2 regions of the Paenibacillus sp. SAFN-054 genome follow, and region 2 is predicted to be linked to the other one. Evidence: predicted binding sites of a transcription regulator. Region 2 holds the regulator's gene; the other holds the start of a gene.
What was found. The regulator Rex, encoded in region 2, represses fermentation and respiration genes when NADH is low (regulators of the CRP and FNR family bind a similar motif). The targets are predictions, from matches to a motif close to TTGTGAAATATTTCACAA.

Region 1 (4,949 bases), on a different contig from region 2:
TATATGTCCTATGTCGGAATCAGCGCCAGAATGTTGAACGCGGATTATCATACGATGGCCATCTGCGGAATCGGCATTTGGCAGGATGCGATAGGGAACAGGCAGGGACTGCCGGAGCATTTTTCCGGGACGCTCGGCAAAGGGACGGCGCCATGGGACTTTTCCCGGTACACCCCACATGGAGTCGTGATTAATCTGGGCCAGAACGATTATTCTACGCCGATTCATGATGAGGAGTATATTGCAGCTTATATGGAATTTATTCGGGTAATTCTGGACACTTATCAGGACCCGTATATCTTTTGCTGTGTCGGGACCATGAATAACAACTATCTTGAAAGCGTGAAACAGGTCGTGTCGCATTTTAATCAAAACGGAAACGACAAGGTATTCGTGGTTGATTTGGGGTTGATTCATCCGGAGGTGGAAGGCTGGGGCGGCCGTTACCATCCCGGCTATCAGACGCATTACCGCATGGGCTTGGAGCTGGCCTCGTTCATATCTGCCAAAACCGGTTGGGAGCTGCTTCAACGACCGTTGATCGCCACGGAATGCGTATTCTGACTTTGGTTTAAAATCCATCCAATGTAAGCCTAAATGAAAGAAGACCCACAGGTCCTGTGGGTCTTCTTTTTGTGTATGGATATGGAAGCATACAACAAGCAGGGGCGAAACATGGAGCTCAATCAAGCTTTGTATTAAAAAAGAAATACCCCCTGACGGGGGGCATTCGTTTTTATTAGATCACGCACCAAGGAACATTTTCATGTCATCTTCCACATTGGTAATGCCGCCGATTCCGAAGTTATCCACGAGGACTTTGACCACGTTAGGCGACAGGAATGCGGGAAGCGTAGGGCCCAGATGGATATTTTTGACGCCAAGATACAGCAGGGCCAGCAGCACGATCACCGCTTTTTGCTCATACCAGGCAATGTTATAGGAAATCGGCAGATCGTTGATATCCTCCAGGCCGAATACTTCCTTCAGCTTGAGTGCAATGACGACCAGGGAGTAGGAATCATTGCATTGCCCGGCATCGAGAACCCGCGGAATGCCGCCGATTTCGCCTAAGTCCAGCTTATTGTATTTGTATTTGGCACAGCCTGCGGTCAGGATGACCGTGTCTTTCGGAAGCTCTGCCGCAAAATCGGTGTAATAATTGCGGGATTTCATCCGTCCGTCGCAGCCGGCCATGACGAAGAATCTGCGAATCGCGCCGGATTTCACGGCATCAACGACTTGATCAGCCACGTTCATGACCGCGGCATGGGCGAAGCCGCCGATGATCTCGCCGGTTTCAAGCTCCGTTGGGGCCGGGCACCCTTTCGCCTGCTCGATCAGGGCGGAGAAGTCCTTGGCAGCGCCGTCCTTGCCTTCCGGGATATGACGGACGCCCGGGAAGCCGGTGTTGCCCGTCGTATAAATGCGGTCCTTGTAACTGTCCTTCGGCGGAACGATACAGTTGGTCGTCATCAGAATCGGACCGTTAAAGGATGCAAACTCAGTGTTCTGCTTCCACCAGGCATTGCCGTAATTGCCTACGAAATGCTCATATTTCTTGAATGCCGGATAATAGTGGGCAGGCAGCATTTCACTGTGCGTGTACACGTCCACGCCGGTTCCTTCCGTCTGCTTCAGCAGCTCTTCCAAATCCTTCAGGTCGTGGCCGCTGATGAGAATGCCGGGCCGGTTTCTAACCCCGATATTCACCTTTGTAATTTCCGGATTTCCGTAAACGGAAGTATTCGCTTCGTCCAGCATCGCCATGGCATTCACGCCAAATTTGCCGGTTTCCATCGTCAAAGCGATCAAATCCTGCACTTCAAGGCTGTCGTCCAGCGTGGCCGCAAGCGCGCGGCGCATGAACCGGTTCAATTCATGGTCATCTCTTTCCAGATGAAGGGCGTGATACGTATAAGCAGCCATTCCCTTCAAGCCGTACGTAATCAATTCGCGCAGCGAGCGGATGTCTTCATTGCGGGTCGAGAGGACGCCAACAGTACGTGCTTTTTCATCCAATGCGGCTTCCTGTTCCGCTTCCCAGACGGCAGCATCCGGGAGATGAGCCGTTCCTTCCGGAAATTGTTCGTTATAATAGGCGCGCACTTCGCCGCGGAGCGCTATCGCTTCCCGGATTTTCCCTACAAAAATTTCGCGGTCAAAGTTGGCGTTCGTAATCGTTGCAAACAAGGAATCCATGATAAACAGCGATACGCGCTGTTCAAGCACTTCCGGCAGCCGGACATCCAGACTGAGAAAAGAGATGCCTTTCAGCAGATAGATCAGCAAATCCTGCAGGTTCGCCACGTCATGCGGTTTGCCGCATACGCCGACAAGGGTACAGCCGGTTCCTTTGGATGCTTCCTGGCATTGGAAGCAGAACATGGACGGCTGATGATTTAGGGCCTTCTCTGTCGCTTGGTTATTCATCATTACTCCCCCGATTTCGTGAGTTATTGGTCGTTAAGATAAACATAGTCGTCATTGTCATCGGACTGTCAGACACAGTATAACCTGCTGCGATAACCGGAAAGGTGATTCCAGTCACCTCTTTTTTAAAGTTTGTGTGTTAAATCACAAAGCCTGTCGAATTGTTCTTTTAAACTGGATTTATGGACTTATACAAGATGAACTTTATAATTTACCGTTACTTAGCGGAGAGGACGAGTGATTCTGAAGAAGCGGAGCTTCCGCCTAAAAGCTTTCCAAAGGAAAGCTGCATCGTAAGCCCTAGGTTTGTCTCCGAAATGCCTCATAAGATACCAATTTCAAGCATTTTGGAGACAACAGCGGTAGTAAGGACACTCGTCATCGTAGCGCCAATGAAACGTGTTTGTTAAGTTCATTTTATATAGAAAAAGAAATGAGGAGAGAACATGTCGATATTGCCTCACAAAAATAAACTGGGATTTTTCGAGATCCGTCTCGAATCCATCGGGGGCCTTGGCGCCAATCTGGCCGGGAAAATGCTGGCCGAAGCCGGGGTGACCGGCTCCGGACTGAATGGTTCCAACTTTTCCAGCTATGGCTCGGAGAAAAAAGGGTCGCCGGTCAAGAGCTTCGTAAGGTTCTGCGATCCCGGGGTGGAAATCCGCGATCACAGCCCCATTGAGCAGCCGCATGTCGTCGGCGTATTTCATGAAGCATTGTATAAAACAATTGATGTCATCAGCGGTTTACAGCCTGATGGAACGGTGCTTGTGAATACGGCGCGGGACCTTGCCGAAGTGGCCGCAGATCTGAAGATGACACAGGGAACGCTGGCCGTGATCGATGCGCTGCAAATTGCCGTTGAGGAAAAGACGAAAGTCAATACGGCGATGCTGGGCGCCTTGTTCCGGATTTGCAGCTTCCTGAATCCGGACGATATGCGGCAGGTGATCCGCACCACGTTTGCGAAAAAGCTGCCCCATCTCGTAGAGGCGAATTTGCGGACCTTTGACAGGGGATATCACGAAGTCAGGTTCCTTTCCTTCGGAAATGGCGCAGCGCTTATAGACTCGATGCCTTTCGCAAGGCCGCAGCCGGTCCTCGGATTTGAAACGCAGGAGCCGGGCGGGATTCTGAACGTGACGGCCAACAGCATCCTGAAGAACCTAAGCGCCTCCCGGCAGGGATATTTGCCGGAATACAAGATCGAGGACTGCATTCACTGCGCCGCCTGCGATACGGTATGCCCGGATTTCTGCATCGTTTGGGAGCAGAAGCCGGATAAACGCGGCAACCTGCAGATGTTTATGAAGGGCATCGATTACCAGTATTGCAAAGGCTGCCTGAAGTGCGTGGAAGCCTGTCCGACCACCGCTTTGGCCGCCATGTTGGAAGAACCTCATTATGCGGAGCAGCACCGTGTGCCGCAGGTCTTCCCCTATATCACCGCGGAGGGAGCTAGATCATGAACATGCAAATCCAAGAAGCAACAGACCACAAGATGCCGGCCGCCCAAACGGCGGTCTTCGAATCGGGCAACGAGATGGCCGCTATGGCAGCTGCCCAGATTAACTATCACATTATGGGGTATTTTCCAATTACGCCGTCTACGGAAATCGCCCAATATCTTGACATGATGCGTACGCGCGGCGAACACGACATCAAGCTGATTCCGGCCGACGGCGAGCACGGCTCGGCGGGAATCTGCTACGGCGCTGCAGCAGCCGGAGCGCGGGTATTCAACGCCACCAGCGCCAACGGGTTCCTGTATATGATCGAACAGCTGCCCGTGCAGGCGGGCACCCGTTTCCCAATGGTCATGAACCTGGTGACGCGGGCGGTCAGCGGCCCGCTGGATATCCGCGGCGACCATTCGGATCTTTACTACGGCCTGAACACGGGCTGGGTGATCCTGACTGCCCGTTCGCCGCAGGCGGTGTATGACCTGAATATCATGGCGCTGCGCATCGCCGAGCATGAAGACGTACGCCTGCCGGTCATCGTGGCGTACGACGGCTTTTTCACGTCGCATCAGAAACGCCGGGTGAACATATTTACGAACCGGGAAACCGTCCGGCAATTCGTAGGGGAGCAGCCGCCGGAATTTCCGCATGTGCTGGACGAGAACAATCCGATCGTCGTCGGGGCTTACATGAACGGCGACGACTTGATGAACAACCACTTCCAGCAGTCGAACGCCATGTACCGTGCAGGTGAGGTATTCAAGGAAGTGGCGGAGGAATACGCGGCGTTGTCCGGAAGATCCTATTCGCCGCTTGATCTGTACCGCATGGAAGACGCGGAGGTGGCTCTGTTCCTGCTCAATTCGGCGGCCGAATCCTCCAAAGATGTCGTGGACCGGCTGCGGGCGCAAGGGATCAAAGCCGGCGTGATCAGCCCGAACATTATCCGTCCGTTCCCGGCCAAGGAAATCCGTGAGGCGCTGACGGGCGTCAAAGCGCTGCTGGTTGGCGAACGCGCCGATTCTTACGGCGCCCAAGGGGGCAATTTGACGC
Region 2 (4,949 bases):
CAAATGTGAAATCTTCTGTTATGCTGGTAATGAGACTGGAATGAAAGGATCTATAAGAAATCATGAAATTTGCCGTACTGGATTTTGAGACGACAGGCAACCAGTCCGCCGATGAAATTATTCAAGTTGGACTTGCCATCATAGAAGAAGATTTGACGATTTCCCGCGTGTACGGCTCCTACGTCAGACCCGGAGTCGAGATACCGCCTTTTATAACCCAATTAACCGGCATCACGGAAGAGGATGTGGCAAATGCTCCATCACTTGAGGAAATGTTGATGGAACTCGTTCCGATGCTGGATGATGTTGTACTCGTGGGGCATAATGTCGCTTTCGACTTTAACTTTTTGCAAAATGCGCTTGATCGAAGCGGATATTTGCCATTTTCGGGCCGGATTCTGGACACCTTGGATTTTCTTAAAATATGTTTTCCTTCTTTGACCTCCTATCAACTCAGCCAGGTGTCAGCCCATTTCGATATCAAGCATGACCATCCGCACCAGGCCGATAGCGATGCTTTGGCGACCGCATACGTACTGCTAAAGTGTCTCGACGAGCTGAACGATCTTCCACTCATCACGCTTCAGCGCCTTAGCGAACTGTTCGGGGATGAAGACAGTGATTTGGGATGGTTTTTTGACGGATTGTGCCAGCAGAAGGAGCAAGAACCGATTCAGGATCTGAACAGCCATACGTTCTATCGCCAGCTGGCGCTCGCTGTAGAGGATTGGACCGAAATGCAGCCTCCGCGTGACGAATCGGATGACAATCCGCTGAGGGGTGTGGGTTTTGAAGAATACCTGAATGAAATTCAGCAGAGGCTCAAGGCCTTGATGCCTCAATATGAGGAGCGGGAGCCGCAGTCGATCATGTTCGACGAAGTGATGAACGCTCTGGATCAGGACAAGCATTTATTAATTGAAGCAGGTACGGGTACGGGGAAGTCTTTGGGCTACCTGATCCCTTCCATATATCAAAGTGTGAAACAGCAGCAAAAGGTTATGGTCAGCACGCATACGATCAACCTTCAGGAACAGCTCAGGGAGCGGGATATTCCCCTTCTGACGCAGGTGGTTCCTTTTCCCTTCAAGGCGGCTGTCTTTAAGGGCAGACAACATTATTTGTGTTTGAGAAAATTTGAACATAAAATAAACAGAAGAGACTTTTTCAATCCCAAGGAAGACACGATTACCGCAGCCCAAATGATCGTGTGGCTGGCGCAGACGGAAAACGGCGATGATGAAGAGCTCAACCTCGGCGGACGGGGCGGCGATTTCTGGGAAACGGTAAGCAGCGATTCCGATTCCTGCCTGGGCAGAGGATGCCCGTGGTTCCGCAAATGTTATTATCACCGGGCCAAGCATGAAGCAGGCATCGCAGACGTCGTAATTACCAATCACTCCAAGCTGTTCACCGACGTGAAGGCGGGACATCAGCTGCTTCCGGCATATGAACGCCTCGTCATCGATGAGGCCCATCACCTGGAGGACGTTGCAGGCAAGCATTTGGGACTGCACATGAAATACTTCAGTGTGGTCCATACGCTCACCCGCCTGTACAAGGACGGCCGGAACGGTCAGCTTCCGGCTCTCCGGCAGCAGCTGCAGTCGTCGGGACAGGAACGGGCAGGCGACTGGATCGCGGCCATCGACCGAATCAGTGAGGATCTCGTTGACGTAAAGGAAGACTGGGACAAGCTCAGCGATGCGCTCTTCAGCCTTCTTCCCGAGCGTAACGATGCCTCGCCCGGGGACACGGGGCAATACGTCCTGCGTCTGCAACCTTCCAAATGGCCGCAGGAGTGGGATACGCTTAAAGCCTTGGAGAACCAAATACACGTTAAAATCAGTGAAAGCGTACGCCGAGGAGAAAAAATGCTGTCGGAATACAAGGAAGACGAGGACGATTACAGCGCGGACAGCCTGATCACGGACCTGAGCGGTTTGTTTAAGGACCTGGCGTCCGAGCGTGACGATCTGAGATCCTTCATGAATTTGAATGATGAAACCGTCGTGTACTGGATGGAAGCAAGCGGCCACTACCGGAGCAAGTCGCTCCAGATGTACGCGGTTCCGGTTGACGTCAGCAAGCAGCTCAAGGATCTGTTCTTTGATAAGAAAAAAAGCGTCATTCTGACGTCCGCTACGTTGTCTGTGGATAAATCGTTCCAGTATATGATCGACAACCTGGGATTGCAGGAGGATCAGGAAAGCGGGCGGCTGGTTACCGTGCAGCTTCCTTCGCCGTTCAATTACCGGGATCAGGCCTTGCTGGTCATCCCGCGCGACTTTCCAAGCGTGAAAGGCAGCGTCGGGGATGCCGTATTCGTCAATACGCTGGTTCAATCATTGGCGAATGCCGCGATCGCGACTCATGGGCGGATGCTGGTGCTCTTCACTTCCTACCGGATGCTTAGACAGGTGCATGAGCCTCTTAAAAACGCCCTTGCCAGCAGCGATATTACGGTGCTTGGACAAGGCGTAGACAGCGGCAGCCGCACGAAGCTGATACGCAGATTCCAGGACAGCAGCGCTTCCGTCCTGCTCGGAACGAGCAGTTTCTGGGAGGGCGTCGACATTCCGGGTGAAGCTCTGACCTGCCTGGCGATCGTAAGGCTGCCTTTCCAGCCGCCGAATCATCCGATGGTCGAAGCCAAGAGCGAGCTTCTGCAGCGGCAGAAAAAGAATCCGTTTATGAAGCTGTCGGTACCGCAAGCGGTGATCCGTTTTAAGCAGGGCTTCGGAAGGCTTGTACGTACGGCAAGCGATCGCGGCATCGTCATTGTGTTTGATACGCGCGTAATTGAGTCCTATTACGGAAAGTACTTCCTGTATTCTCTGCCCGGGCCGAAAATGGAGCACATGAACACGGAACAGATGGTTCCTCGCATATCCGAATGGCTTCAGGAAGTCTGAAGAAGCTTAGAGCTTTGAATCATCGCAAGGAAATATGTGTATATAATTTAAGCTGTTAATTAGGGGGAGCAAGCATGAAATCGGAGAAAATATCCGAAGCGGTTGTCCGCAGATTGCCTGTGTATTTAAGATACTTGAATGATTTGAATAAACGTGAAGTAGCTACGGTATCATCGCAGGAGCTGGGACAGAAGCTTGATCTGAATCCCGCTCAGATCCGTAAAGATCTGGCTTATTTCGGCGATTTTGGCCGCAAGGGCATCGGCTACGACGTATCGTATCTTATCGAGAAGATCCGCCATATCCTGAATCTTGACCAGCAAATTAACGCGGTTCTTGTCGGAGCGGGTAATCTGGGGCATGCGCTCTCGAACTATAACCTGTACCTGCGCGAAAACATTAAAATCGTCGCGGTTTTTGACGAGAACTCGAAAAAAATCGGAACGCGCATCAGTTCCCTGACGGTACAGCCGATGAGCGAAATCAGCGAGACGATCAAAGGCAAGAACATCCGCATCGGTATCATCACCGTACCGGACGTGGAGGCGCAGAATGTGGCGGACCGATTGATTGCGGCCGGCATCGAGGCCATTCTTAACTTTGCGCCCACGATTCTGAAGGCGCCGGCCAGCATCCGGATTCATGCGGCGGATTTTACGACGGATCTGCTCAGCCTGGCTTATTATTTGGACAATGGAAAGGACGATTCTGCGGATGACGGAGAACACGAAGACAAATAAATGGGTGATCAAGAACGGGAGCTTCGCCGTTCCAAACGAGGCTAAGCCCGTCATTCACGGCTGGATGGTCGTTGAGGATGACCTGATTACTTATATCGGCGAGGAAAAGCCGGAGATGGACACCGACGTCACGGTCGTAGACGGGACGCATTTATTCTTTATGCCGGGGCTTATCAATACCCACGGGCATGCTGCGATGTCCCTGCTTCGCGGATATGGGGATGACCTGGCGCTCCAAATTTGGCTGGAACAAAAAATGTGGCCAATGGAAGCCAAGTTTACTTCTTCGGACGTGTACTGGGGAACCTCGCTATCCGTGCTGGAAATGCTGAAGGGCGGTACAACGACGTTCCTCGATATGTATGACCACATGGACCAGGTCGCGAAAGTCGTCACTGAATCGGGCATGCGCGCATCCTTGATGCGCGGTGTCATCGGTCTGTGTCCCGAGGACGTTCAGCGTCACAAATTGAACGAGGCGATTTCGTTCGCCCGCGATTGGAACGGGCAGGCAAACGGCCGGATCACGACAATGATATCCCCGCATGCGCCTTACACCTGTCCGCCGGACTTTATCGAGAAATTCGTGCAGGCAGCTCATGACATGGATCTGCCGATGCATACCCACATGTCCGAGACGCTGACGGAAGTGGAGGCAAACGTGCGTGACTACGGCCTTCGGCCCGTGGCGCACCTGGAGAAGCTGGGGATGTTCTCAAGACCTTCCTTGGTCGCTCATGCCGTCCATCTGACGGATGAGGAGATTGATATCCTGGCGGCAAACCATGTTGCCGTATCCCATAATCCGGGAAGCAATCTGAAGCTGGCGAGCGGCGTTGCACGCGTAACCGACTTGCTGAAAGCAGGCGTGACGGTATCTCTTGGAACGGATGGCGCTGCAAGCAACAACAATCTGGATATGTTCGAGGAAATGCGGCTTGCGGCGTTGATTCATAAAGGTGTCTCCGGTGATCCGACGGCGATTCCGGCTGCAGAGGCGCTCAAAATGGGCACGATCTATGGCGCGCAGTCTCTGTTCCTGAACCAGGTGGGAACACTCGCTCCAGGCATGAAGGCTGATTTTATCGCGCTGAACACTGATCAGGCGCATTTTCTTCCGCATACAGACCTGATATCCCATGCCATTTACTCCGCCTGCAGCAAAGACGTTGAGCATGTCTGGGTTGACGGGAAGCAGATCGTGAAGAACGGCGCCTGCCTGACAATGGACGAAGAACGAATCCGCCGGGAAGCCCAGTCCGCTTTCGACGGTCTCTTGTCCCGCTAGCCAAGG

Region 1: hcp (hydroxylamine reductase) is a predicted target of Rex. The motif match lies at 2,566-2,583, and genes of this name have one in related genera.

Annotation. Positions count from the first base shown of each region.
Region 1 is NZ_JBQCKS010000006.1:304,671-309,619, reverse strand. Features, by position in the region: gene ACTHPM_RS24255 (SGNH/GDSL hydrolase family protein) at 1-564, shown strand, start outside; gene hcp (hydroxylamine reductase) at 745-2,433, opposite strand; gene ACTHPM_RS24245 (2-oxoacid:acceptor oxidoreductase family protein) at 2,880-3,902, shown strand; gene ACTHPM_RS24240 (thiamine pyrophosphate-dependent enzyme) at 3,899-4,949, shown strand, end outside.
Region 2 is NZ_JBQCKS010000001.1:1,779,862-1,784,810, reverse strand. Features, by position in the region: gene dinG (ATP-dependent DNA helicase DinG) at 63-2,915, shown strand; gene ACTHPM_RS08165 (redox-sensing transcriptional repressor Rex) at 2,990-3,655, shown strand; gene ACTHPM_RS08160 (amidohydrolase) at 3,630-4,943, shown strand.